Regions from separate parts of the Cellulomonas sp. GTC20042 genome, predicted to be linked through region 2. Evidence: predicted binding sites of a transcription regulator. Region 2 holds the regulator's gene; the other holds the start of a gene.

Region 1 (12,039 bases), 280 kb from region 2:
TGCCGGTGATGATCAGCAGGTGCGGCTCGCTGACGCGGGGCGCCTGCGTGGCCCTCTCGATGGCCGGGATGCCGTGCGGGACCGTGATCGGCGAGGGGTCGCTGCTCATGCCCCCAGCATGCCAGCCGCGCCCGCATCTGCAGGTCGGGGGGCGTTCGCGTCGTCCTCGGGAGCGGTCGCCGGCTCGGGCACCGCCGGGTCCGGGACCGCCGCCTCGGGGTGCAGCGCGCGGACCACCGCGGCGGCGGTGCGGTCGCCCATGCCGGGCACGGTGGCGATCTCCTCGGCCGACGCCGCACGCAGCCGCTTGAGCGAGCCGAAGTGCTTGAGCAGCGCCGCCGAGCGCGCGGGGCCGAGGCCGGGAACGCCGTCCAGCGCCGACACCGTCATGCCCTTGCTGCGCCGCTTGCGGTGCGCGGTGATCGCGAACCGGTGGGCTTCGTCGCGCAGCCGCTGGAGCAGGTACAGCCCCTCGGATGAGCGCTCCAGGATCACCGGGTACTCGTCGCCCGGCACCCAGACCTCCTCCAGGCGCTTGGCGAGGCCGCAGAGCGCGACGTCGTCGATCCCGAGCTCGGCCAGCGCGGCGGCGGCCGCGGCGACCTGGGGCGGGCCGCCGTCGACCACGACCAGGTTGGGCGGGTACGCGAAGCGCTGCGGGCGACCGGTGGTCGGGTCGACCGGGCCGGAGCGCGCGGGTCCGGCGTCGGCGTCGGCCATCGCCTCGGCGACCTGGTCCTCCCCCAGACCGAGCTCCAGGTCGCCGGCCTGCTCGCGCTCGGCCAGGTAGCGCCGGAACCGCCGGGTGATCACCTCGTGCATCGCCTCGGTGTCGTCGCGGGCGCCCTCGCCCTCGGATCCGCGGATCGAGAACTGCCGGTACTCGCTCTTGCGCGCGAGCCCGTCCTCGAAGACCACCATCGACGCGACCTGGTAGGTGCCCTGGTTGTGCGAGACGTCGTAGCACTCGATCCGCAGCGGGGCCGACTCCAGGCCCAGCGCCTCCTGGATCTCGCGCAGCGCCTGGCTGCGGGTGGTGAGGTCGCCGGAGCGGCGGGTGCGGTGCAGGGCGAGCGCGTGCTCGGCGTTCTTGCGCACCGTCTCGGCCAGCTCGTGCTTCTCGCCGCGCTGCGGGACGCGCAGGAACACCTTGCTGCCGCGCAGGCCGGTCAGCCACGTCTGCACCTGCTCCGGCTCCGGCGGCAGCTCCGGCACCAGCACCTCGCGCGGGACGGACCCGGCGGCGGCACCGGTCGCGCCGTCGTCGGTGGCCTCGGAGCCGTAGACCTGCTGGAGCAGGTGCTCGACCAGGTCGGCGTCGGTGGCGTCCTCGACCTTCTCCACGATCCAGCCGCGCTGGCCCCGGATGCGCCCGTCCCGGACGTGGAACACCTGCACGGCGGCCTCGAGCTCGTCGCCGACCAGCGCGAAGATGTCCGCGTCCGTGCCGTCGGACAGCACCACGGCGTTCTTCTCGGTCGCCCGCTCCAGCGCCACGATGTCGTCGCGCAGCCGGGCCGCCTGCTCGAAGTCCAGCTCGGCGGCGGCCTCCTTCATCCGCGCGGTGAGCCGCTTGGTGAACCGGGCGGTGTCCCCCGCCATGAACTCCGCGAACTCCTCGGCGAGCGTGTGGTGGTCCACCTCGGAGATCCGGCCGACGCACGGCGCCGAGCACTTGTCGATGTAGCCGAGCAGGCACGGCCGGCCCTGCTGCCCCGCGCGCTTGAACACCCCCGCCGAGCAGGTACGCACCGGGAACACCCGCAGCAGCAGGTCGACGGTCTCCCGGATCGCCCAGGCGTGCGCGTAGGGGCCGAAGTACCGGGTGCCCGGCCGCTTGGCGCCGCGCATCACCTGCACCCGGGGGAACCGCTCCGCCAGGGTGACCGCGAGGTACGGGTAGGACTTGTCGTCGCGGTACTTCACGTTGAACCGCGGGTCGAACTCCTTGATCCAGGAGTACTCCAGCGCCAGCGCCTCGACCTCGGTCCCGACCACGGTCCACTGCACGGAGGCCGCCGTGGTCACCATGGTCTGCGTGCGCGGGTGCAGGCCGCCGACGTCCTGGAAGTAGCTGTTGAGGCGCTGCCGCAGGCTCTTCGCCTTGCCGACGTAGATCACCCGGCCGTGCTCGTCCCGGAACCGGTAGACGCCCGGCTGGTCCGGGATCTCCCCGGGGGCGGGGCGGTAGGTCGCGGGATCAGCCATGCGGACGAGCCTAGTTCGCCCCACCCACAGGGCCCGAACCCCCCGGGTACCCTCGGGCGATGGGACTCCTGCACACGTACACCGCGGAGGTCGTCTGGACCGGCGCCGGGGCGACCGGGACCACCGGGTACCGCGACTACACCCGCGACCACGACGTGCACGTGGAGGGCAAGCCGGTGATCGCCGGCTCCGCCGATCCCGCGTTCCGCGGCGACCCTGCCCGGCACACGCCGGAGGACCTGCTGGTGGCGGCGCTCGCGCAGTGCCACATGCTCTGGTTCCTGCACCTGGCAGCGGTGGAGGGTGTGGTGGTCGTCGGCTACGCCGATCAGGCGTCGGGGACGATGCGCGTGGCGGCGGCCGGGCACGGCGAGTTCACCGAGGTCACGCTGCATCCGCGCGTGACCGTACGTGAGCCCGAGGATGCCGCGGGTGCGCGCGACCTGGACGCGCTGCTGGCCGAGGTGCACCGGAAGGCGCACGAGCACTGCTTCATCGCCCGGTCGGTGAGCTTCCCGGTGCGCACCGAACCGGCGCCCGTGGCCGTCGAGCAGCACTGACCCGCTGCGCGGCTCCCGGCGCGTCGGACGTCGAACCCTGCACGTCAGGCGCCGCGCGGATCCGTGCGCCCTCGGACCCCGCGCTCCGAACCCCGGGGAACGGCGACGGCCCCGCCCCGTGGAGGGGTCGGGGCCGCTGCCGCGTCGATCAGGCGCTGACCTGCTCCTGCTCCTGGCCCAGCACCTCGGCGAGGAACCGCCCGGTGTGGCTCGCCGCGACGCCGGCGATGTGCTCCGGCGTGCCCTGCGCGACGACGGTGCCGCCACCGCTGCCACCCTCGGGGCCCATGTCGATCACCCAGTCGGCGTTCTTGATCACGTCGAGGTTGTGCTCGATCACCATGACGGAGTTGCCCTTGTCGACCAGCGACTGGAGCACGCCGAGCAGGCGGCGGATGTCCTCGAAGTGCAGGCCGGTGGTGGGCTCGTCCAGGACGTACACGGTGCGCCCGCTGGACCGGCGCTGCAGCTCGGAGGCGAGCTTGACGCGCTGCGCCTCGCCGCCGGACAGCGTGGTCGCCGGCTGGCCGAGCCGGACGTAGCCCAGGCCGACGTCGACCAGGGTCTTCAGGTGGCGGCTGATCGCGGGGACGGCGGCGAAGAACTCCGCGGCCTCCTCGATCGGCATGTCCAGCACGTCGGCGACCGTCTTGCCCTTGAAGTGCACCTCGAGGGTCTCCCGGTTGTACCGGGCCCCGTGGCAGACCTCGCAGGGGACGTAGACGTCCGGCAGGAAGTTCATCTCGATCTTCAGGGTGCCGTCGCCGGAGCACGCCTCGCAGCGCCCGCCCTTGACGTTGAAGGAGAACCGCCCGGCGGTGTAGCCGCGCACCTTGGCCTCGGTCGTCTCCGCGAACAGCTTGCGGATCCGGTCCCACACGCCGGTGTAGGTGGCGGGGTTGGACCGCGGGGTGCGACCGATCGGCCCCTGGTCGACGTGCACGACCTTGTCCAGGTGCTCCAGGCCGGTGACCCGCTTGTGCCGGCCGGCCACGCGGCGGGCGTGGTTCAGCTCGTTGGCCATCACCGTGTAGAGGATCGAGTTGACCAGCGTCGACTTGCCGGAGCCGGAGACCCCGGTGACGGCGGTGAGCACGCCGAGCGGGAAGGACACGTCGATGTTCTGCAGGTTGTGCTCGCGGGCGCCGACCACGGTGACCTGACGCTTCTTGTCGATCGCGCGGCGGGTCGCGGGCATGGGGATCTGCCGGCGGCCGGACAGGTAGGCACCCGTGACCGACTCCTGCGACGCGAGCAGGCCGGCGAGGTCGCCGGAGTGCACCACGTGGCCGCCGTGCTCGCCGGCGCCGGGGCCGACGTCCACGATCCAGTCGGCGGTGCGGATGGTGTCCTCGTCGTGCTCGACCACGATCAGGGTGTTGCCCAGGTCGCGCAGGCGGGTGAGGGTGTCGATCAGCCGGCGGTTGTCGCGCTGGTGCAGGCCGATCGACGGCTCGTCCAGCACGTAGAGCACGCCGACCAGGCCGGAGCCGATCTGCGTCGCCAGGCGGATGCGCTGCGCCTCGCCGCCGGAGAGGGTCGCGGCGGCGCGGGACAGCGACAGGTAGTCCAGGCCGACGTCGAGCAGGAAGCCGAGCCGGGCCTGGATCTCCTTGAGCACCTGCGCGGCGATCTGCTTCTCGCGCTCGCCGAGCTCCAGGGTGTCGAGGAAGTCACGGGCGGCGCGGATCGGCAGCGAGCACACGTCCGCGATCGACCGGCCGCCGACCAGCACGGCCAGCACCTCGGGCTTGAGGCGGGCGCCGTCGCAGGCGGGGCACGGGACCTCGCGCATGAAGGCCTCGTACTTCTCCTTGCTCCACTCGGACTCGGTCTCCTGGTGGCGCCGCTCGAGGAAGGTCAGCACGCCCTCGAAGCCGGTGGAGTACTGGCGCTCACGGCCCCAGCGGTTCTTGTACTTGACGTGCACCTTGTGGTTCTCGCCGTGCAGCACCGCGTCCTTGGCGCGCTGCGGCAGGGCGCGCCACGGCACGTCCATCGAGAAGCCGAGGTCGTCGGCGAGGGCGGTCAGCACCCGCTCGAAGTACTCCGAGGAGATCTGCGCCCACGGCGCCACCGCCCCGTCGCGCAGGGACAGGTCCTCGTCCGGCACGACCAGGTCGGGGTCGACCTCCAGCCGCATGCCGAGGCCGGTGCACTCCGGGCAGGCGCCGTAGGGCGCGTTGAACGAGAACGTCCGGGGCTCGATCTCCTCCAGCGTGAGCTGGTGGTCGTTCGGGCAGGCGCGGTGCTCGGAGAACCGCATCTCGCGCCCGAGGTCGTCGATGTCGGCGTCGACCAGCTCGATCACGACCAGACCGCCGGCCAGCGGCAGCGCGGTCTCGATCGAGTCGGTGAGCCGGCGCTGCACGCCCTCGCGGGACACGAGGCGGTCCACGACGACCTCGATGTCGTGCTTGAGCTTCTTCTCCAGCGTCGGCGGCTGGCTGAGCTGGATCACCTCGCCGTCGACCCGCGCGCGGGAGAAGCCCTTGGCCTGGAGCTCGGCGAACAGGTCGGCGTACTCGCCCTTGCGGCCGCGGACGACCGGCGCGAGCACCTGGTAGCGAGTGCCCTCGGGCAGCTCGAGCAGGCGGTCGACGATCTGCTGCGGGGTCTGCGCGATCACGCGCTCGCCGCAGACCGGGCAGTGCTGCACGCCGGCGCGGGCGAACAGCAGGCGCAGGTAGTCGTAGACCTCGGTGATCGTGCCGACCGTCGACCGGGGGTTGCGGTTGGTCGACTTCTGGTCGATCGACACCGCCGGGGACAGCCCCTCGATGAAGTCGACGTCGGGCTTGTCCATCTGCCCGAGGAACTGCCGGGCGTAGGCCGACAGGGACTCCACGTAGCGGCGCTGGCCCTCCGCGAAGATCGTGTCGAAGGCCAGCGAGGACTTGCCCGAGCCCGACAGACCCGTGAAGACGATGAGCCGGTCACGGGGCAGGTCCAGGTCGACGTTGCGGAGGTTGTGCTCGCGGGCCCCCTGGACCACCAGTCGATCGTTCACGGGCGCCATGGTACGTGCCGGGACTGACATCCGCACACCTGTTCGAATGCCGAACCCCTCGCGCGGGACCCCGTCCCGACGGGTGCACGGGCCCCTGACGTCGCATGATGGCGCCATGCCCGACCGCTCGCCCACCCCGATCGACGACTACGCCGTGCTCGGCGACGGACGCACCGCGGCCCTGGTCTCCCGCACCGGATCGGTGGACTGGCTGTGCGTGCCGCGGGTCGACTCCCCCGCCTGCTTCGCGGCCCTGCTCGGCGACCCCCGGCACGGCCGCTGGCTGCTCACGGTGCCCGACGCCGAGGTCGAGCGGCGCTACCTGGGCGAGTCCTTCGTGCTGGAGACCACCTTCCGCACGCCGACCGGAACGGCCGTGCTGCTGGACGCGATGCCGCTGGGCGACGACCGCTGCGACCTGGTCCGGCGGATCGCCGCCACCGAGGGCACCGTGACCGTCCGGCACGAGTGGGTGGTCCGGTTCGGCTACGGCGCCGTGCAGCCGTGGGTGCACCGGGTGACCGATCCCGACGGGGCCGAGGTGATCCAGGCGGTCGCCGGTCCGGACGCGCTGGTGCTGCGCGGTGACCGCCTGCCGGTGCCGGACGACCACGCGCACACCGACACCTTCAGCCTGGCCGCCGGCGAGAGCGTCGAGCTGTCGCTCACCTGGTCGCCGTCCTGGCGGCCGGTCCCCCGCCGCCCGCACCTGGAGCACCGGGTGGAGGCCACCGAGGCCCGCTGGGGCCGCTGGGCGCGTCGCTGCCGCTACCAGGGCTCCTACCGGGAGGCCGTGGTCCGCTCGCTGCTGGTGCTCCGGCTGCTCACCGACGCCGAGACCGGCGGGATCGCGGCGGCGGTCACCACCTCCCTGCCCGAGGACCTCGGCGGCGAGCGCAACTGGGACTACCGGTACTGCTGGCTGCGGGACGCGGCGATGACCCTGGAGGCGCTGCTGGAGCACGGCTACCGGGAGGAGGCGCAGGACTGGCGGCAGTGGCTGCTGCGCGCGGTGGCCGGCGACCCGGCGGACGTGCAGATCATGTACGGGCTGGACGGGCGGCGGGACCTGCCCGAGCGCACCCTCGACCACCTGCCCGGCTACGCAGGATCCCGGCCGGTGCGGGTGGGCAACGCCGCCGTCGGGCAGGTGCAGAACGACGTGCTGGGCGAGGTGATGTGCGCGCTGCACCTGGCGCGTGAGGCCGGGATCGAGGAGAGCGCGGACTCCTGGTCGCTGCAGACCCACCTGGTCGAGCACCTCTGCCGCACCTGGCGCACGCCGGACAGCGGGATCTGGGAGGTGCGCGGCGCGCCCCGGCGGTTCACCCACTCGGCGGTGATGGCCTGGGCGGCCCTCGATCGCGCGGTGCGGGCCGTCGAGCAGCACGGGCTGCCCGCCGCCGACGGGGCGGTCGACCGGTGGCGCACCGAGCGGGACGCCGTGCACGCCGAGGTGCTCGCGCACCACTGGGACGCCGGTCTGGGGTCGTTCGTGCAGCACCCGGGCGCCGGGCACACCGACGCCTCGCTGCTGCAGATGGTGCAGGTCGGCTTCCTGCCCGCGGACGACCCGCGGCTGGTCGGCACGGTGGCGGCGGTGCGCGCCGAGCTGGAGATCGCCCCCGGCCTGCTGCTGCGCTACCGCACCGAGCGCACCGACGACGGCCTGCGCGGCTCCGAGCACCCGTTCCTGGCCTGCTCGGGCTGGCTGGCGGACGCGCTGGCGCGGCAGGGCGACGTCGCGGGATCGACCGCGGTGCTGGACGTGCTGACCGGTCTGCGCACCGATCTGGGCCTGCTCGCCGAGGAGTACGACGTCGCCGCGGGCCGCATGATGGGCAACGTGCCGCAGGCGCTGTCCCACCTGACGCTGGTCCGCGCCGTCCACGCGCACGACCTCGCGCTGGCGGGCGGCACCGCGCCCGCACCGACCACCGCGACCGACCCGACCGCCGAGGAGGCGACCGCACTGTGACCGACCCGGGCACCTACACCGGCCACGTCGAGCCCGGCGGCCCCGCCGCCACCCTCGACCTGGGCAGCGCCACCCTGCGCAAGCTCTCGGTGGGGCCGATGGACAACAACGCCTACCTGCTCACCTGCGCGACCACCGGCGCGCAGCTGCTGGTCGACGCCGCCGCGGAGCCGGACCGGCTGCTCGACCTGGTCCGCGCGGGGTCGGCGGAGGGACGTCTCGACCTGGTGGTCACCACCCACCGGCACGCCGACCACCTCGGCGCGCTCGCCGCCGTGCTCGACGCCACCGACTCCCCGCACGCCGCCGGTGCCCCCGACGCGCGGGCGGTCGCCGAGCACGCCGGCACCACCGTCCCGCGCGGGCTCGGCCACGGCGACCGGCTGACGATCGGCGCGCTCACCCTGGACGTGATCACGCTGCGCGGCCACACCCCCGGCGCCGTCGCCCTCGCGCTGCGCGACGGCGCCGACCGCACCGTCCTGCTCACCGGCGACTCGCTGTTCCCCGGCGGCCCCGGGCGCACCACCACCCCCGCCGACTTCGCCTCGTTGATGACCGACCTCACCGAGCGCGTCTTCGACCCGCTGGCGGACGACACCCGCGTGCTGCCCGGCCACGGCGACGACACCACCCTCGGCGCGGAGCGGCCGCACCTGCCGTCCTGGTGGGCGCGCGGCTGGTGACCACGACCACTGCTGCGCGGGCATCGGCTCTGGGATAGTGGCCCGCAGCACCCGATCCGCCCGGAAGGACCCCCATGTCGCACGAGACCGGCACCCCCGACCCCGCCGACCGGCCCACCGAGCCGATCGGCTCCGGGGCGGAGGGCAGCGAGCCGACCGGCACCGAGCCCACGCAGGCGATCCCGGCGCCCGCGCCGTTCGTCTCCGGGTACGAGGTGCCGTCGAGCACCGCGCCGGTCACCCCACCGGCACCGCCCGCGTCGCCCTACGCCGCACCGGCCGCGCCGTACCCGGCACCGCCCGCGTCGCCCTACGCCGCACCGGCCGCGCCGTACTCCGCGCCCGGATCCGCCGCCCCGCAGCAGCCCGACGGCGCCCCCGCTCCGGCCCCCTCGCCCTACGGCAGCGCCGCCCCGCAGCAGCCCTACGGCGCCAGCCCGCAGCAGCCCGCCCCGAGCACGCCCTACGGTGCTCCCGCGCCCGGCTATGCCACGTCGGCCGCGCCCCCGGCCCCCGTCGGCGCGACCTACGGCGGCTACCCGCCCGCCCCCGGCTACCCCGGCCAGACGCCCTACGCCACCCCCTACCCGGGCCCGGCACCGGCGCGACCGACCGACGGCGTCTCGATCGCCGCGCTGGTCACCGGCCTGCTCGGGCTCGCGGTCGTGCCGCTGGTGCTCGGCATCCTCGGCATCGGCCGCACCAAGAAGAACGGCACCGGTGGCAAGGGCATGGCGATCGCCGGCGTCGCGCTCGGCGCGGCGCAGATCGTGCTGTACGCCGTGATCGGGATCATCGTCTTCCTCGGCGTCTCCGCCTACCAGGACCGGATGGCCGACCTGCGCTCCGACTGCGCCGGCGGCGACATGGCGGCCTGCGACACCCTCTACGACGAGGCGGTCGACGGCTCCGACGACCAGCACTTCGGCGACACCTGCGGCGGCACCACCAGCGGCGGCCAGTACTGCGACAGCAGCAGCCTGCCCGACCCCGGCTCGGACACCGGGTCGGGCACCGGCGACGACGTCTCGACCTACGGCGACGACCCCGAGCTGGACGCGCTCTGGGACGCCTGCGCCGCGGGCGACATGGCCGCCTGCGACGACCTCTACGTCGACTCGCCGTGGGACTCGGACTACGAGGAGTTCGGCCAGACCTGCGGCAACCGGGTCGAGACCACCTGGTCCTGCGAGACCGAGACGTTCTGATCCGGGACGCCCCGCGGCGCCACCGTCACGCCGGCCCGAGCCAGGCCTGCGCGACGGTGGCGTGCGCGGACTCCCCGTCGGAGGGGTGGAAGATCCCGGCGAGCACGTCGCGGTAGAGCCGACCGAGCTCGTTGCCGGCGAAGTACGAGCCGCCGCCGGCCACCCGGATCGCGTGGTCGACCACCACCCGTGCGCTCTCCGTCGCGCGCACCTTGAGGCCGACCATCTTGGCGAACCACAGCGCGCCGTGGTCGACCTGCTCGTCGACGTCCCGCGCCAGCGCCCACACCTGCGGCTCGATCCCGTCCTGCCCGATCGCGGCCTCCGCCACCCGCCAGCGGATGTCCGGGTCCTGCGCGTAGGGGCGGCCGTCGTGCTTCATCGACGTGCGCCGGTGCGCGGCCGCGACGGCGAGCTCCAGCGCCCGTCGGCCGATCCCGGTGTAGACAGCGGCGAGCAGGATCTCGAACACCGCGAACAGCGCGAAGACGTACGGGTCGGCGCTCGGCCCCGGCGGCAACGAGCGGAACACCCGCTCCGGCGCCGCGTACGCGCCGTCGAGCAGCGTCGTACGGCTCTGGGTGGCGCGCATGCCGAGGGTGTCCCAGTCGTCCTTCGCGGTGACGCCGCCGTCCTCGCGCCGCAGCACGGCGTGCACCAGGCGCGGGTCGTCGGGGTCGGCGTCGTCCCGGCCGAAGGTCGCCAGCCGGGTCCACACCGGGGAGAGCGTGGTGAAGATCTTGGTGCCGGTGTACCGGTAGCCGCCGTCGGGCTGGCGCTCCGCGCGGGTGCGCGAGTCGAACATCACCAGGTCGTTGCCGGCCTCGGAGTTCCCGAAGGCGAACACCTCCCCCGCGGCGGCGTCCGCCAGCACGAAGCCGAGCGAGTCGTCGCCCCGGCGGTCCAGCACGGCGGCGATCCCGGTCACCACCAGGTGCATGTTCACCGCCAGCGCGGTCGCCGGGGCCGCCGCCGCCAGCCGGGCCTGCTCGCGCGCCACCTGCTCCAGCGTCAGACCGGCACCGCCCAGGCGCTCCGGCACGAAGGCCGCGAGGTAGCCGGCCGCGCGCAGGTCGGCCAGGTCGTCGTGCGGGAAGGTGTTCTCTCGGTCGTGGCCCGGCGCGCGCTGCGCGATCCGCGCCAGCAGGTCCTCGTTCAGCAGGACGCCGCTCATCGTCACGCCCCGAACCGGTCGGGGTCCGGACCGATCCGCCCGGTGCCGTCCAGCCCGGCGATCCGCGCGTGGTCCTCCTCGGTGAGCGCGAAGCCGTGCACGTCGAGATTGGCCCGGATCCGCTCCGGGGTGACCGACTTGGGGATCGCGACGATGCCGAGATCGAGGTGCCAGCGCAGCACCACCTGCGCCGGGCTCACCCCGTGCGCGGCGGCGATCGCGCCCAGCACCGGGTCGTCCAGCACGCCCAGGTCGCGGCCGAGCGGCGACCACGCCTCGGTGACGATCCCGTGCCGGGCGTGCACCTCGCGCACCTCACGCTGCTGGTGGTACGGGTGCAGCTCCACCTGGTTGACCACCGGCACCGCGCCGGAGTCGTCGATGATCCGCTCCAGGTGCGCCGGACGGAAGTTCGAGACGCCCACGCTGCGCACCCGCCCCTCGTCGGCCAGCTCGACCAGCGTCCGCCAGGTCTCGGCGTAGAGGTCCTGCCCGGGGAACGGCCAGTGGATCAGGTACAGGTCCGGCGCCCCGAGGTCGAGCCGCGCCACCGAGGCCTCGAAGGCCGCCAGCGTCCGGTCGCGCCCCTGGTCGTCGTTCCAGAGCTTGGTCGTGACGTAGACGTCCTCGCGGGCGAGCCCGGAGGCGCGCACCGCGCGGCCCACCCCCGCCTCGTTGCCGTACAGCTTGGCGGTGTCGATCAGCCGGTAGCCCGCGTCCAGCGCGTGCCCGACCGCCGCCTCGGCGCCGTCGTCGTCCACCTGGAACACCCCGAAGCCGAGCTGCGGGATCGCGGTGCCGTCGAGCAGCGGGAGGTCCGGGATCTGCGATGTCGTCATGCGGCCACTCTGCCACCGGCGCGACGGGTCCGGCAGGATGGGAGCCATGTCGATCTTCGCCGTCCGCTACACCTACGACCAGCGCACCGATCTCCAGGACGAGGTCCGCCCCGCCCACCGCGACTACCTGCGCGGGCTCGCCGAGGCCGGGCAGGTGCTGGGCTCCGGCCCGTGGACCGAGGGCGAGGCCGGCGCGCTGCTGGTGTTCCGCGCCGCCGACCGGACCGCGCTCGACGCGCTGCTCGCCGCCGACCCGTTCGCGCTGGCCGGCGTGATCGCCGCGACCGAGGTGCGCGGGTGGAACCCGGTGATCGGCCCGTGGGCGGACGGCCTGGCGGACTGAGGCCCGCTCAGCGCGCTGACGGACCAGCGCTCA
Region 2 (12,039 bases):
TGGACTGCGACCGCGCCGTGCTCGACACGCGCGTCGCGGCACGGGTCGACCGGATGTGGGCCGCCGGGCTGGTCGAGGAGGTGCGCACGCTCGCCGCCGCCGGGATCGGCCGGACCGCCTCCCGCGCGGTCGGCTACGCCGAGGTGCTGGCCGTGCTGCGCGGGGAGATCACCGAGGACGAGGCCCGCGAGCAGACCGTCGCCGGCACCCGCCGGCTCGCCCGCAAGCAGATGGGCTGGTTCGGCCGGGACCCGCGCGTGCACTGGCTGGACGCCCAGGACCCCGACCTGGTCGACCGTGCCCTCGCCCTGGTCGCCGCGGCCGACGCCGGCACGCTGGGACCGGCCACGGAGGACCCGGCGCCGCGCCGTAGTCTGGGCTCATGACCGAGGCGCTGCACGTCACCAAGGGGCACGGCACCCAGAACGACTTCGTGCTGCTCGACGGCCGCGACGGCGCCGCGCTGGACGCCGACCTGGTGCGGGCGCTCGCGGACCGGCGGGCCGGCATCGGCGGCGACGGCGTGATCCGGCTGATCGCCAGCGAGGCCCTGCCCGAGGGCGCCCCCGTGCTCGCCGAGGACCCGGCCGCCACCTGGTTCATGGACTACCGCAACGCCGACGGGTCGATCGCCGAGATGTGCGGCAACGGCGTGCGCGTGGTCGCGGAGTACGCCCGCCACCTCGGCGTCTGGGACCCGGCCGCCGGCGACCTCGTGCTCGGCACCCGCGCCGGCGTGCGCCGCGTCCGCGAGGTGCCCGCCGCCGACGGTGGCGACGCCACCTGGTACGCCGTCGACATGGGCCCGTGGCGGCTGCCCGGCGGTGACGCAGCGGTGGCCGCCGGCCTCGACGCGCAGGTGACCGTCGCCGGGCTGGACGTCCCGCGCCCCGCGCTCAGCGTCGACCTGGGCAACCCGCACACCGTGATCGCCCTGGCCGACGCCGCCGACCTGGTCGCCGCCGACCTCACCCGCGCCCCCGTCGTCGACCCCGTGCCCCCGCACGGCACCAACGTCGAGCTCGTCGTGCCCCTCGGCGAGGACCGGGCCGCCGACGGCACCCCCGTGGGCCGGCTGCGCATGCGCGTGCACGAGCGCGGCGTCGGCGAGACCCGCTCCTGCGGCACCGGCGCCTGCGCCGCCGCGCTCGCGGTCCGCACCTGGGGCGGCGCCGGGTCGCCGGACGTGTGGCTGGTGGACGTCCCCGGCGGGACGGTGCGGGTGACCGTGCTCCCCGACGGCCACGTCGAGCTCGCCGGCCCCGCCGTCCTCGTCGCCGAGATCCAGGTCACCCGCGCGTCTCTCGCGCACTGATCCCTGCGCCCCCGGCCTGCTCCCGCACCCGTGCCCGCCCGCACCCTCCCGTGCGGCGCACCTCCCGCGAGTTCGGTGGTTCGGGCCGAGATCGGTGGTTCCACGGCCCATTTCTCGCATGAACCACCGAACTCGGCGCGCGGGGCGGGAACAGAGCGGGCGCCGCGCAGGGTTGAGGGTGGCGTGAGCAGCGAGCGTGCACCCCTGGATGCCGGCACCCTGCGGCACCCGCTGGGCGAGCGCGCGACCTTCGTGCAGATCTCCTCGGGCTTCTGCGCGCCGTGCCGGGCCGCCCGCCGGGTGCTGGAGCGGGTGGTCGACACCTCCGAGGGCGTCGCGCACGTCGAGGTGGACGTCGCGCAGCGGGCCGATCTGGCGGAGGCCTTCGCGATCACCTCGACGCCGACCGTCGTGCTGCTCGACCCGGAGGGCACCCCGGTGCTGCGCGTCGAGGGCGTCCCCACCCTCGCCCAGGCCCGCGCCGCCGTCGCCCCCCTCCTGCCCCCGCACTGAGCTACCCCGCGCACCGCGGGCCCCCATCCCGCCGAGTTGTCATCTTTCGTCGCTTCAGGTGCTCGCGAAGCGACAAGAGGTGACAACTCGGCGATGTGCCGGCCGCGGGGAGGTGCTGTCCAGACCTGTGCGCGGAGGGTCAGGCGCAGACGAAGCCCGCGGCCGGAAGACGGGCAGTCAGCGGGCGGTGACGCGCAGGACGCGGAATCCGCGGTCGGTCTCGACGCGCTCGACGTCGGCCGCCGCGCCGAGCTCCGTGGCGATCCACCGCTGGAGCGAGTCCGCGCCGAGCTGCTTGCCGACCACCAGGTAGGCGGACCCGCCCGGGAGCAGCCGGGGGAGCCAGTGCAGGAGCATCGCGTGCAGGGCGGGTTTGCCCACGCGGATCGGCGGGTTCGACCAGATCGCCGCGAACCGCACGTCCTCCGGCACGTCGTCGGGGTGCACCGCGCGCACGCCGGCGCTCGCGCCCGGGGTGCCGGCACCGTGCTCCGGTCCGGCGTCGCCCTCGGCCGGCGCGCCGTCGCCCGCGCCGTCCGGCCACGCGGCGCCCACCCGCTCGGCGTTGCGCCGGGTCAGGTCGAGCGCCCGCTCGTTGACGTCCACGGCCCACACCGTCGCGCCGGGGGCGAGCAGGGCCATGCTCAGCGCGACCGGCCCCCACCCGCAGCCCAGGTCGAGCAGGTGGCCCTCGGCCGGCGGCGCGGGGACGGTGCGCAGCAGCACCTCGGTGCCGGAGTCGAGGTGGTCGGGGGAGAACACCCCGCCGGCGGTCTCCACGGTGAGGTCGCGACCGGCGAGGTGGACGGTGCGGGTGCGTCGCTCGTCGGGGGAGGCCGGCTCGGCGGTGAAGTAGTGGTCGTTCCCGGTCACGCCCGCGACCCTACCGACTCCCGCGCCCGTGCCCGGTCACCGGCCCAGCCCCCGCGACCCTGCCGCCCCCACCCCGCGCCGCTCGAACCACCCCCCGCGTCCGCCTCTGGCGAATGACGTCGCGCCCCCGCGCCCCGCCGTGACACCCTGGATCACGACGCCGCCGCACCGATGCCGGCGGCCCACGACTGACGTCGACCCCGCCGGGCCGACCGGAAGGACCCGCGTGAACGATCCCCAGCACCCCACGACGGACGCCCAGGACGTGACCGAGGTGGACGCGCAGCAGGCCGCGCGCGACGCCCAGCGGGTCGCGGACGACGTGGTGGCCCGCGTGCTGGCGCGGGCCGGGACCGCGGTGCACGAGGGCGGCACGGTCCACTCCGCGCACGACGGCGACCAGCTCGACCTGGAGGAGCGCACGTCGCTGCGCCGGGTCCAGAACCTGTCCACCGAGCTCCAGGACGTCACCGAGGTCGAGTACCGGCAGCTGCGCCTGGAGCGCGTGGTGCTGGTGGGCCTCTGGGGCGGCAACGCGACGCAGGAGGCCGCGGAGATCTCGATGCGCGAGCTCGCGGCGCTGGCCGAGACCGCGGGCTCCGAGGTGCTCGACGGGCTGCTCCAGCGCCGGCAGAACCCCGATCCCGGCACGTACCTGGGCTCCGGCAAGGCCGCCGAGCTGGCCGGCATCGTGCTGGCGCACGGCGCGGACACCGTGGTCGTCGACGGCGAGCTCGCCCCCTCGCAGCGCCGCGCGCTGGAGGACGTGGTCAAGGTCAAGGTGGTCGACCGGACCGCGCTGATCCTCGACATCTTCGCCCAGCACGCCAAGTCGCGGGAGGGCAAGGCGCAGGTGGAGCTCGCGCAGCTCGAGTACCTGCTCCCGCGCCTGCGCGGCTGGGGCGAGTCGATGTCCCGGCAGGCCGGTGGCCAGGTCGGCGGCGCGGGTGCCGGCATGGGCTCGCGTGGTCCCGGTGAGACGAAGATCGAGCTGGACCGGCGCCGGATCCGCAACCGGATGGCGAAGCTGCGTCGTGAGATCGCCGCGATGGAGCCGGGCCGGCAGACCAAGCGCGCGTCCCGCCGCAAGAACGCGATCCCCTCGGTGGCCATCGCGGGGTACACCAACGCCGGCAAGTCCTCGCTGCTCAACCGGCTGACCGACGCCGGGGTGCTGGTGGAGAACGCCCTGTTCGCCACCCTGGACCCGACCGTCCGCCGCGCGCAGGCCGCCGACGGGCGGGTGTACACGCTGGCCGACACGGTGGGCTTCGTGCGGAACCTGCCGCACCAGCTGGTCGAGGCGTTCCGTTCCACGCTGGAGGAGGTCGCCGACTCGGACCTGGTGCTGCACGTCGTGGACGCCTCGCACCCGGACCCGGAGGGGCAGATCGCGGCGGTCCGGCACGTGTTCGCCGACATCCCGGGCGCGATGGACGTGCCCGAGGTGATCGTGCTGAACAAGGTCGACCTGGCCGAGCCGGAGGTGGTGGCCCGGCTGCGCTCGCGCGAGCACGGGGCTGTCGTCGTCTCCGCGCACACCGGCGAGGGGATCGACCAGCTCCAGGCCCTGATCGCCGACCAGCTGCCGCGCCCCGGCGTGGTGGTCGACGTGGTGATCCCGTACGACCGCGGCGACCTGGTGCACCGCGTGCACGAGACCGGCGAGATCGACCGCGAGGAGCACACCGCGCACGGCACGGCCCTGCGCGGCCGGGTGGACGAGGGGCTGGCGGCGGAGCTGCACGCGGCGTCCGTGGCTGTCGGATGACCGGACTACCCTTCTCGGGTGCCTGACCCCGCTCCCGACGTCGACCACCTGCTCGACCTGGCCGTCGCCGCCCTCGGCGGGGCGCCCCGTGACGGCCAGCGGCAGATGGCCCGTGAGGTCGCGCAGACGATCGAGGCCGGCGAGCACCTGATGGTGCAGGCGGGCACCGGCACCGGGAAGTCGCTCGGCTACCTGGTGCCCTCGGTGCGGCACGCGGTGCTCGCGGACGAGAAGGTCGTGGTCTCCACCGCGACGCTCGCGCTGCAGCGCCAGGTGATGACCCGGGACCTGCCGCTGGTCGCCGGGGCGCTCGGTCCCGCGCTGCCCCGTGCGCCGAAGATCGCGCTGCTCAAGGGCTGGCACAACTACGTCTGCGTGCACAAGACCGACGGCGGCTACCCGCCGGACGAGCAGGGGATGCTCTTCGACCTCGGCGAGCACGGCGCGGCCGACCACCCGGCGCCGGAACCGGGTGAGGGCGACGACGGCGGCAAGGAGTCGCTCGGCGCCCAGGTGGTGCGGCTGCGCGAGTGGGCGCAGGGCACCGACAGCGGCGACCGGGACGATCTGGTGCCCGGCGTGAGCGACCGCGCGTGGCGGCAGGTGTCGGTGACCTCGCTGGAGTGCCTGGGCCAGCGCTGCCCGCTGCTCGCCGAGTGCTTCCCGGAGCGCGCCAAGGCCACGGCCCGCGCCGCCGACGTGGTGGTGACGAACCACGCGATGCTCGGGATCGCCGCCTCGGGGTCGACCCACGTGCTGCCGGAGCACGACGTGCTGGTGGTGGACGAGGCGCACGAGCTGGCCGACCGGGTGACCGCGCAGTCCACCGCCGAGCTGTCCGTGAGCACCGTCGAGCACGCCGGGCGGATGGCGCGGCGGCACGGTGGCATCGTCACCACCGATCTGGACGCGGCGGCGACCGCCCTCGGCACGGCGATGTTCGCGCTGCCGGAGGGCCGGTTCACCGACGGGCTGCCCGCCGAGGCGCGCGCGGCGGTGGCGATGGTGCGGGACGCCGCGCGCGGTCTGCTGTCGGACCTCAAGCCGGACAAGCCGGCGGGCGGTGGTGGCACGGCGGAGGCGGACACCGGGCTCAAGATCGCGACGTCGGCGGTGCAGTCGCTGTTCGAGGTCGCGGAGTCGATGGCGGCCGATCCGGAGGCCCAGCGGTACACGGTGCTGTGGTGCTCGCGCGGCGACGGGCGCGGCGGTGACGGGGCGACCCGGCTGCACGCGGCCCCGCTGGCGGTCAACGGGTTGATCCGCACCCACCTGCTCACCGGGCGGGCGACGGTGCTCACCTCGGCGACGCTCAGCCTGGGCGGCGAGTTCCGCTCGATGGCGCGGGGGATCGGCCTGGAGGGCGCCAGCGACAAGGCGGCGGCCACGGCCTCCGCCGCCGACGGCCCGGGCGGCGCGGACCCGGCGCCCGGCGCCGAGACGTCGAGCACGCTGCACTGGCGGGGGATCGACGTCGGCAGCCCGTTCGACTACCCGAAGCAGGGGATCCTCTACATCGCCCGCCGCCTGCCGCCGCCTGGGCGTGAACCCGCCACCGACGCGCAGCTGGACGAGATCGCCGAGCTGATCACCGCCGCCGGCGGCCGCACGCTGGGGCTGTTCTCCTCGCGACGCGCGGCGACCGTGGTGGCCGAGGCGATGCGCGAGCGGCTGGACGTGCCGGTGCTGGTGCAGGGCGACGACCAGCTGCCGACCCTGGTGCGGCAGTTCGCCGAGGACGAGCCCACCTGCCTGTTCGGCACGCTGTCGCTCTGGCAGGGCGTGGACGTGCCCGGCCCGTCCAACCAGCTGGTGCTGATCGACCGGATCCCGTTCCCGCGCCCGGACGACCCGGTCCGCTCGGCGCGCTCGGAGGCGGTGGTGGCCGCGGGCGGCAACGGCTTCATGTCGGTGGCCGCCACCCACGCCGCGCTGCTGCTCGCCCAGGGCGCCGGCCGGCTGATCCGTTCCACCGCCGACCGCGGGGTGGTGGCGGTGCTCGACCCGCGGCTGTCCACCGCGCGCTACGGGGAGTTCCTGGTCCGCTCGCTGCCCGGGTTCTGGCGGACCACGGATCGTGACGTCGCTCTCGGTGCGCTGCGGCGCCTGTCGGGTCAGGAGCATGCCGCCAGCGCGTGAACTACCCTCGTGACCGGCGCCGACACCTGCGGCGCAGACCTGCGAGGAGGACCCGTGAGCGACCAGACTGACGACGGCGACGAGCTCGGCCTGGCCGGCACCACCGCGGGGCCGCGACGGACCACCAAGCTCGCCGTGATCGGCGCCGGCGCGGTGGGATCGACGATGGCCTACGCCGCGCTCATGCGCGGGGCCGCGCGCAGCGTCGTGCTCTACGACATCAACAAGGCCAAGGTCGAGGCGGAGGCGCTGGACCTCGGGCACGGCATCCAGTTCATGCCGATGGCCGAGGTGATCGGCTCCGACGACATCGCCGCCTGCGCGGACGCCGACGTGGTCATGGTGACCGCGGGCGCCAAGCAGAAGCCCGGTCAGACCCGGATCGACCTGGCCGAGGCCACGATCTCGCTGGTGCAGAAGATCCTGCCGCCGCTGGTCGAGGTCGCGCCGAACGCGGTGTACGTCATGGTCACCAACCCGGTGGACATCGTGACCTACGCCGCGCTGAAGTACTCCGGCCTGCCGCCGACGCAGATGTTCGGGTCGGGCACCGTGCTCGACTCCTCCCGGCTGCGCTACCTGATCGCCCAGCACACCGGTGTGGCCGTGCAGAACGTGCACGCGTACATCGCCGGCGAGCACGGCGACTCCGAGCTGCCGCTGTGGTCCTCCGCGACGATCGGTGGCGTGCCGATCCTCGACTGGAACGGCATCGACGGCCACGTGCCGCTGACCTCCGAGGTGCGCGACTCGATCGCCCGCGAGGTGGTCGACTCGGCCTACCGGATCATCGCCGGCAAGGGCGCGACCAACTACGCGGTGGCGCTGGCGGGCTCCCGGATCATCGAGGCGATCGTGAAGGACGAGCGGCGCATCCTGCCGGTGTCCTCGCTGCTGGACGGCTACCACGGGATCAGCGACGTGTGCCTCTCGGTGCCCTCGGTGGTCGGCCGCGGCGGTGTCGGCGAGCGCCTCGAGGTCCCGATGTCCGTGGACGAGCTCAGCGGCCTCCGCCGCTCGGCGGAATCCCTCCGCGCCGTAGCCCGCCGCTTCGGCCTGTAAGCCCAGGCCCTCTCACCCCACCCCAGCCCCACCCACCCCCTCCATTCCGCGAGGTCGGTGGTTCTGCACGAGGTCGGTGGTTCCGCGCCGCATGGTCAGGCGCGAACCACCGACCTCGTCGCCGTCTCGCGCAGCACGTGCAGGGCGGCGGCCACCGCGGGCACGCGGTCCATGCCCGGGGCGTGCACGGCCTCCACCAGGCGGAAGGTGCGCTGCGCGGGCCGGTGCACGTCCACGCCCTCGTGCGGCACGGCTGCCAGCGCGAGCCCGGGCAGCGTCGCGACGCCGAGCCCGGCGCGGACCAGACCGAGCACGGTCACGTAGTCGTCGGTGGCGAAGTCGATCCCCGGGTCGAAGCCCGCCCGGGTGCAGCTGCGGACGAGCTGGGCGCGGCACTGCTCGCAGCCCGCGATCCACGGTCGGTCGGCGAGATCGGCCAGGTCCACCGGATCGCCCACCGCGCGCTCGCCGCGCGGCAGCACCAGGTGCACCTCGTCGCGCAGCAGCGGAACGGCGGCGCGGCGCGGGCCCTCGCGATCCGGCTCGACGTCCGGGTCGCGGAAGGTCAGCGCGATCTCGCAGCGTCCGGCGTCCAGCAGGCTCAGCGCCTCCGGCGGCTCGGCCTCGACGAAGGTGGTCGCGATCCCCGGGTGCGCGGCGCGCAGCGCGGCCAGCGCGCGGGGGAGCAGCGTGGCGGCGGCGGAGGGGAACGCCGCCAGCCGCACCCGTCCGGCGCGCAGGCTGGCCACCGCCGCGACCTCCTCCAGCGTGGCGTCGAGCGCCGCCTGCACCTGCACCGCGCTGCGCGCCAGCACCTGTCCCGCCTCGGTCAGTCGCACACCTCGCCCCGAGCGGACCACCACGGGCGTGCCGATCAGCCGTTCCACCGCGCGCAGCTGCTGGCTGGCGGCGGGCTGGGTCAGGCCGAGGTGCTGCGCGGCGGCGGTGACCGAGCCGGTGGTCTGCACCGCCCGGACCAGGCGGAGGGCGGCGGCGTCGAGGGCGCGGGGAGCCATGGCCGCAGCATAAGACCGATGCATGGATCGCGTGGCAACTGGCCGTTGTGCGCATGGGTGGGCGCCCGGCACGCTCGTGGGGTGACCTCCCTCGCCGATCTGCGCGCCGCCTTCCCGCCCGTCCGGGGCCACCTCGACGCCGCCACCGCCGGCCTGCCCACCCGGGCTGCCACCGCCGCGCTGCGCGCCGACCTGGACCGCTGGGCCGACGGAGGGCTGGACGCCGGACGCTACGACGACGCGGTGACGCGGGCGCGGTCCGCCTTCGCACGGCTGGTCGGCGTCGGGCCGGACCGGGTGGCGATCGGCGCGCAGACCTCGGTGATGGCAGCCCTGGTCGCGGCCTCGCTGCCTGACGGTGCCGAGGTGCTCTGCGTCGAGGACGACTTCTCCTCGATGGTGTTCCCGTTCCTGGTCGAGCAGCCGCGGATCCATGTCCGCCAGGTGCCCGCCGAGGCGCTGGCGGAGGCGATCGGTCCGCGCACGTCGCTGGTGGCCTTCTCGCTGGTGCAGTCCGCCACCGGGGCGGTGCTGGACGGTCCCTCGATCGCCAGGACCGCCCGTGAGCACGGGGCGTGGACGTTCGCCGACCTCACCCAGGCGGCGGGGTGGAAGGCGGTGGACGCGGGGGTCTACGACCTCACGGCGACCGCCGCCTACAAGTGGCTGTGCGCGCCGCGCGGCACCGGCTTCCTCACCGTCGGCGAGCACGTGCAGCCCGCGCTGCGCCCGGTGCAGGCCGGGTGGTACGCGGGGGAGGACGTCTGGGGCTCCTGCTACGGGCCGTCGATGCGGCTGGCGGCGGACGCGCGCCGGTACGACGTCTCGCCCGCGTGGCAGGCGTGGATCGGCGCCGCCGAGACGGTCGAGGCCTTCGCCGCCGTCGATCCCGTGACTGTGGAGGCGTACGCGGCCGGGCTCGCCGACCGCCTGCGCGCCGGCCTCGGCCTGCCGGAGACCGGCAGTGCGATCGTCACGCTGGACGATCCCGACGGCCGTCGGCGTGCGGCCCTGGAGGCGGCGGGCTGCCGGGTGGCCGGGCGCGCGGGCAGGGTGCGGCTCGCGTGCCACGTGTGGGCGGACGAGGGCGACGTGGACCGGGCGGTGGCAGCGCTCGTCGGCGCCGGGGTGCCGGCCCGCGGCGCGGCCTGACCCGCCCCGCGTCGGTGCGGAGCGCCTGCGCCCAGGGCGCCTGAACGCCGGGTGACCAGCGTCGCCACCCTCGACCCGGGCGGGTCCGGCGTCAGAGGCTGCGCAGCACCGACACGACGCGACCGAGCACCTGCGCCTCGTCACCGGGGATCGGCGCGTACGAGGGGTTCTGCGGCAGCAGCCACACGTGGCCGTCGGAGCGCTTGAGCGTCTTCACGGTGGCCTCGCCGTCGAGCATGGCGGCGACGATCTCGCCGTTCTCCGCCACCGGCTGACGCCGCACGACCACCCAGTCGCCGTCGCAGATCGCGGCGTCGATCATCGAGTCGCCGACCACCTTGAGCAGGAACAGCTCGCCCTCGCCGACGAGCTGACGGGGCAGCGGGAACACGTCCTCGACCAGCTGCTCGGCGAGGATCGGCCCGCCGGCGGCGATCCGGCCCACCACCGGCACGTAGGCGGCGCGCGGCGCGCCGTCGCGCTCGGCGGAGTCCTCGTCGCCGAAGCCCGCGACCGTGGGGCCCGCCTGCCCGGGCAGCGCCGTGACGCCGCGGGAGTCGTCCGGCTGCACGACCTCGATCGCGCGCGGACGGTTGGGGTCGCGCCGCAGGTAGCCCTTGCGCTCGAGCGCCATCAGCTGGTGCTTCACCGAGGAGGGGCTGGTGAGGCCGACCGCGTCGCCGATCTCGCGCATGCTCGGCGGGTAGCCGCGGGACTCCACGGAGGCGCGCACCGTCTCCAGCACGAGGCGCTGGCGCGGGGTCAGCCCGTCGTCCTCGGCGTGCAGGTCGACCACGCCGTCCGTCGTGCCGGCACCGGTGGCACCGCTCGTCCCGCTCGTCATGATGACCCTCTCCGTCGTCCCTGCCCGCTGCCCGTACCTGCTCGCACCCGCCCCTGCGCACCGTCCGTGCTGGTCACGGTCGCGCGGCGTCCGCGTCGGCCGGCCGTGTCAGTGGTCGGTGGTGGGCTTGCCCCGATGTGCCGAGCCTAGGCGGAGCGAGCGGACGGATCAAACATCTGTTCGAGCGTGTCTCGACAACGACGCCCGGTCGTGGCAGCATCGTACAAGCGTTCGACGAACAGGTGTTCGAGCGGGATCGATCGAGAGCGGCGGGCGACCGTCGGCGAGAGGGAGTGGTGAGGATGAGCGCGATCACGATGGCCCCGCGGGTGGCCCTGGCCGACGTGCGTCGTCCGGCGTCCGCTCCCCGGCGGTCGGCTGCTTCTCGGCGGGCGACTGCGGCCCGGCGGGCATCCGCTCCCCGGCAGGAGGCTGCGACCGGGGCGGTGGTGGCGGAGCGGGCGGAGCCCGGGCTGCGCGACCTGCACCTGACCCGGCGCGGGCGTGCGGTGCTCCTCCTGCTCGCCGCGCTGATCGTGCTCGCGGGCGTCCTCGGTGGGCGTGCGGTGGCCGACGGGCCGGAGCAGGCGATCGAGGTGCGCACCTACGCGGTGCAGGCGGGCGAGACCCTCTGGCAGATCGCCGGCGACGTGGCGCTGCCCGGTGAGGACGTGCGGGACGCGGTGCTGCGCCTCCAGGAGCTCAACGGTCTGGCGGACGCCTCGCTGCGCGCCGGCCAGGTGCTGCTGCTCCCGGCCGACTCCTGATCCCGCGCGGACTTCGCACCGGCCTCCGGCTGGCCTTGCGCCGGCCGCGCGCTGACCTCGCACCGGCCGCGCGCTGCCCCCGCACTGGCCTGGGGCTGACCCCGTGCAGGTCGCGGCGAGTATTACGAAAGTGCAGGCTTGCGTAAATCGGATCCCGGCCCCTACAGTGGTGATCACTTCGACGGCTGGCTGGGGGGCTCGCCTCGAAGGACGCATCGACGTCGGCACCGAGTGCGCGACGCAGGCGCGTGAAGCAACGCCGTTCTGACGAGGCGAGTCGTCCGGACGAGACGGGACGGGGGCGTCCCCACGAGGGTGGCCGCAGCACTGCGGCCACCCTCGTCGTCTGTCCGGGACCCGGTGCGGGTGCGCGGCCCGGACTGCGCAGCCGCGCGAAGACCGGACGGCGTGGCCGGGCGGCGCCCGGGAACGGTCCCACCGTCGCTCCGAGGCGAGCCGCCTTGCACCGCCGACCGGCGGCGACCTACGTTGTCCCGGTCCTTGCGGGGGTGAGGCACGTCGGCGTCGTGGCCGGGCCCGCCCTCCGGGAGAAGCACCGAGGAGGCTCCACCATGCACTGCCCGTTC

The links. The regulator LexA, encoded in region 2, represses DNA repair genes until DNA is damaged. The targets are predictions, from matches to a motif close to TCGAACANNTGTTCGA.
Region 1: a site for LexA is predicted at 5,809-5,824, ahead of uvrA (excinuclease ABC subunit UvrA). Genes of this name have one in related genera too.

Annotation. Positions count from the first base shown of each region.
Region 1 is NZ_AP043678.1:1,976,686-1,988,724, reverse strand. It holds gene rapZ (RNase adapter RapZ) at 1-109, opposite strand, end outside; gene uvrC (excinuclease ABC subunit UvrC) at 106-2,208, opposite strand; gene ACZ5HG_RS09100 (OsmC family protein) at 2,268-2,768, shown strand; gene uvrA (excinuclease ABC subunit UvrA) at 2,917-5,778, opposite strand; gene ACZ5HG_RS09090 (glycoside hydrolase family 15 protein) at 5,894-7,756, shown strand; gene ACZ5HG_RS09085 (MBL fold metallo-hydrolase) at 7,753-8,442, shown strand; gene ACZ5HG_RS09080 (DUF4190 domain-containing protein) at 8,517-9,650, shown strand; gene ACZ5HG_RS09075 (acyl-CoA dehydrogenase family protein) at 9,676-10,824, opposite strand; gene ACZ5HG_RS09070 (aldo/keto reductase) at 10,827-11,663, opposite strand; gene ACZ5HG_RS09065 (YciI family protein) at 11,710-12,006, shown strand; gene ACZ5HG_RS09060 (TerC/Alx family metal homeostasis membrane protein) at 12,037-12,039, opposite strand, start outside.
Region 2 is NZ_AP043678.1:1,697,356-1,709,394, forward strand. It holds gene miaA (tRNA (adenosine(37)-N6)-dimethylallyltransferase MiaA) at 1-386, shown strand, start outside; gene dapF (diaminopimelate epimerase) at 383-1,315, shown strand; gene ACZ5HG_RS07840 (TlpA family protein disulfide reductase) at 1,499-1,828, shown strand; gene ACZ5HG_RS07845 (class I SAM-dependent methyltransferase) at 2,006-2,701, opposite strand; gene hflX (GTPase HflX) at 2,967-4,472, shown strand; gene ACZ5HG_RS07855 (ATP-dependent DNA helicase) at 4,491-6,611, shown strand; gene ACZ5HG_RS07860 (L-lactate dehydrogenase) at 6,666-7,673, shown strand; gene ACZ5HG_RS07865 (LysR family transcriptional regulator) at 7,769-8,689, opposite strand; gene ACZ5HG_RS07870 (aminotransferase class V-fold PLP-dependent enzyme) at 8,771-9,841, shown strand; gene lexA (transcriptional repressor LexA) at 9,933-10,685, opposite strand; gene ACZ5HG_RS07880 (LysM peptidoglycan-binding domain-containing protein) at 10,988-11,452, shown strand; gene nrdR (transcriptional regulator NrdR) at 12,025-12,039, shown strand, end outside.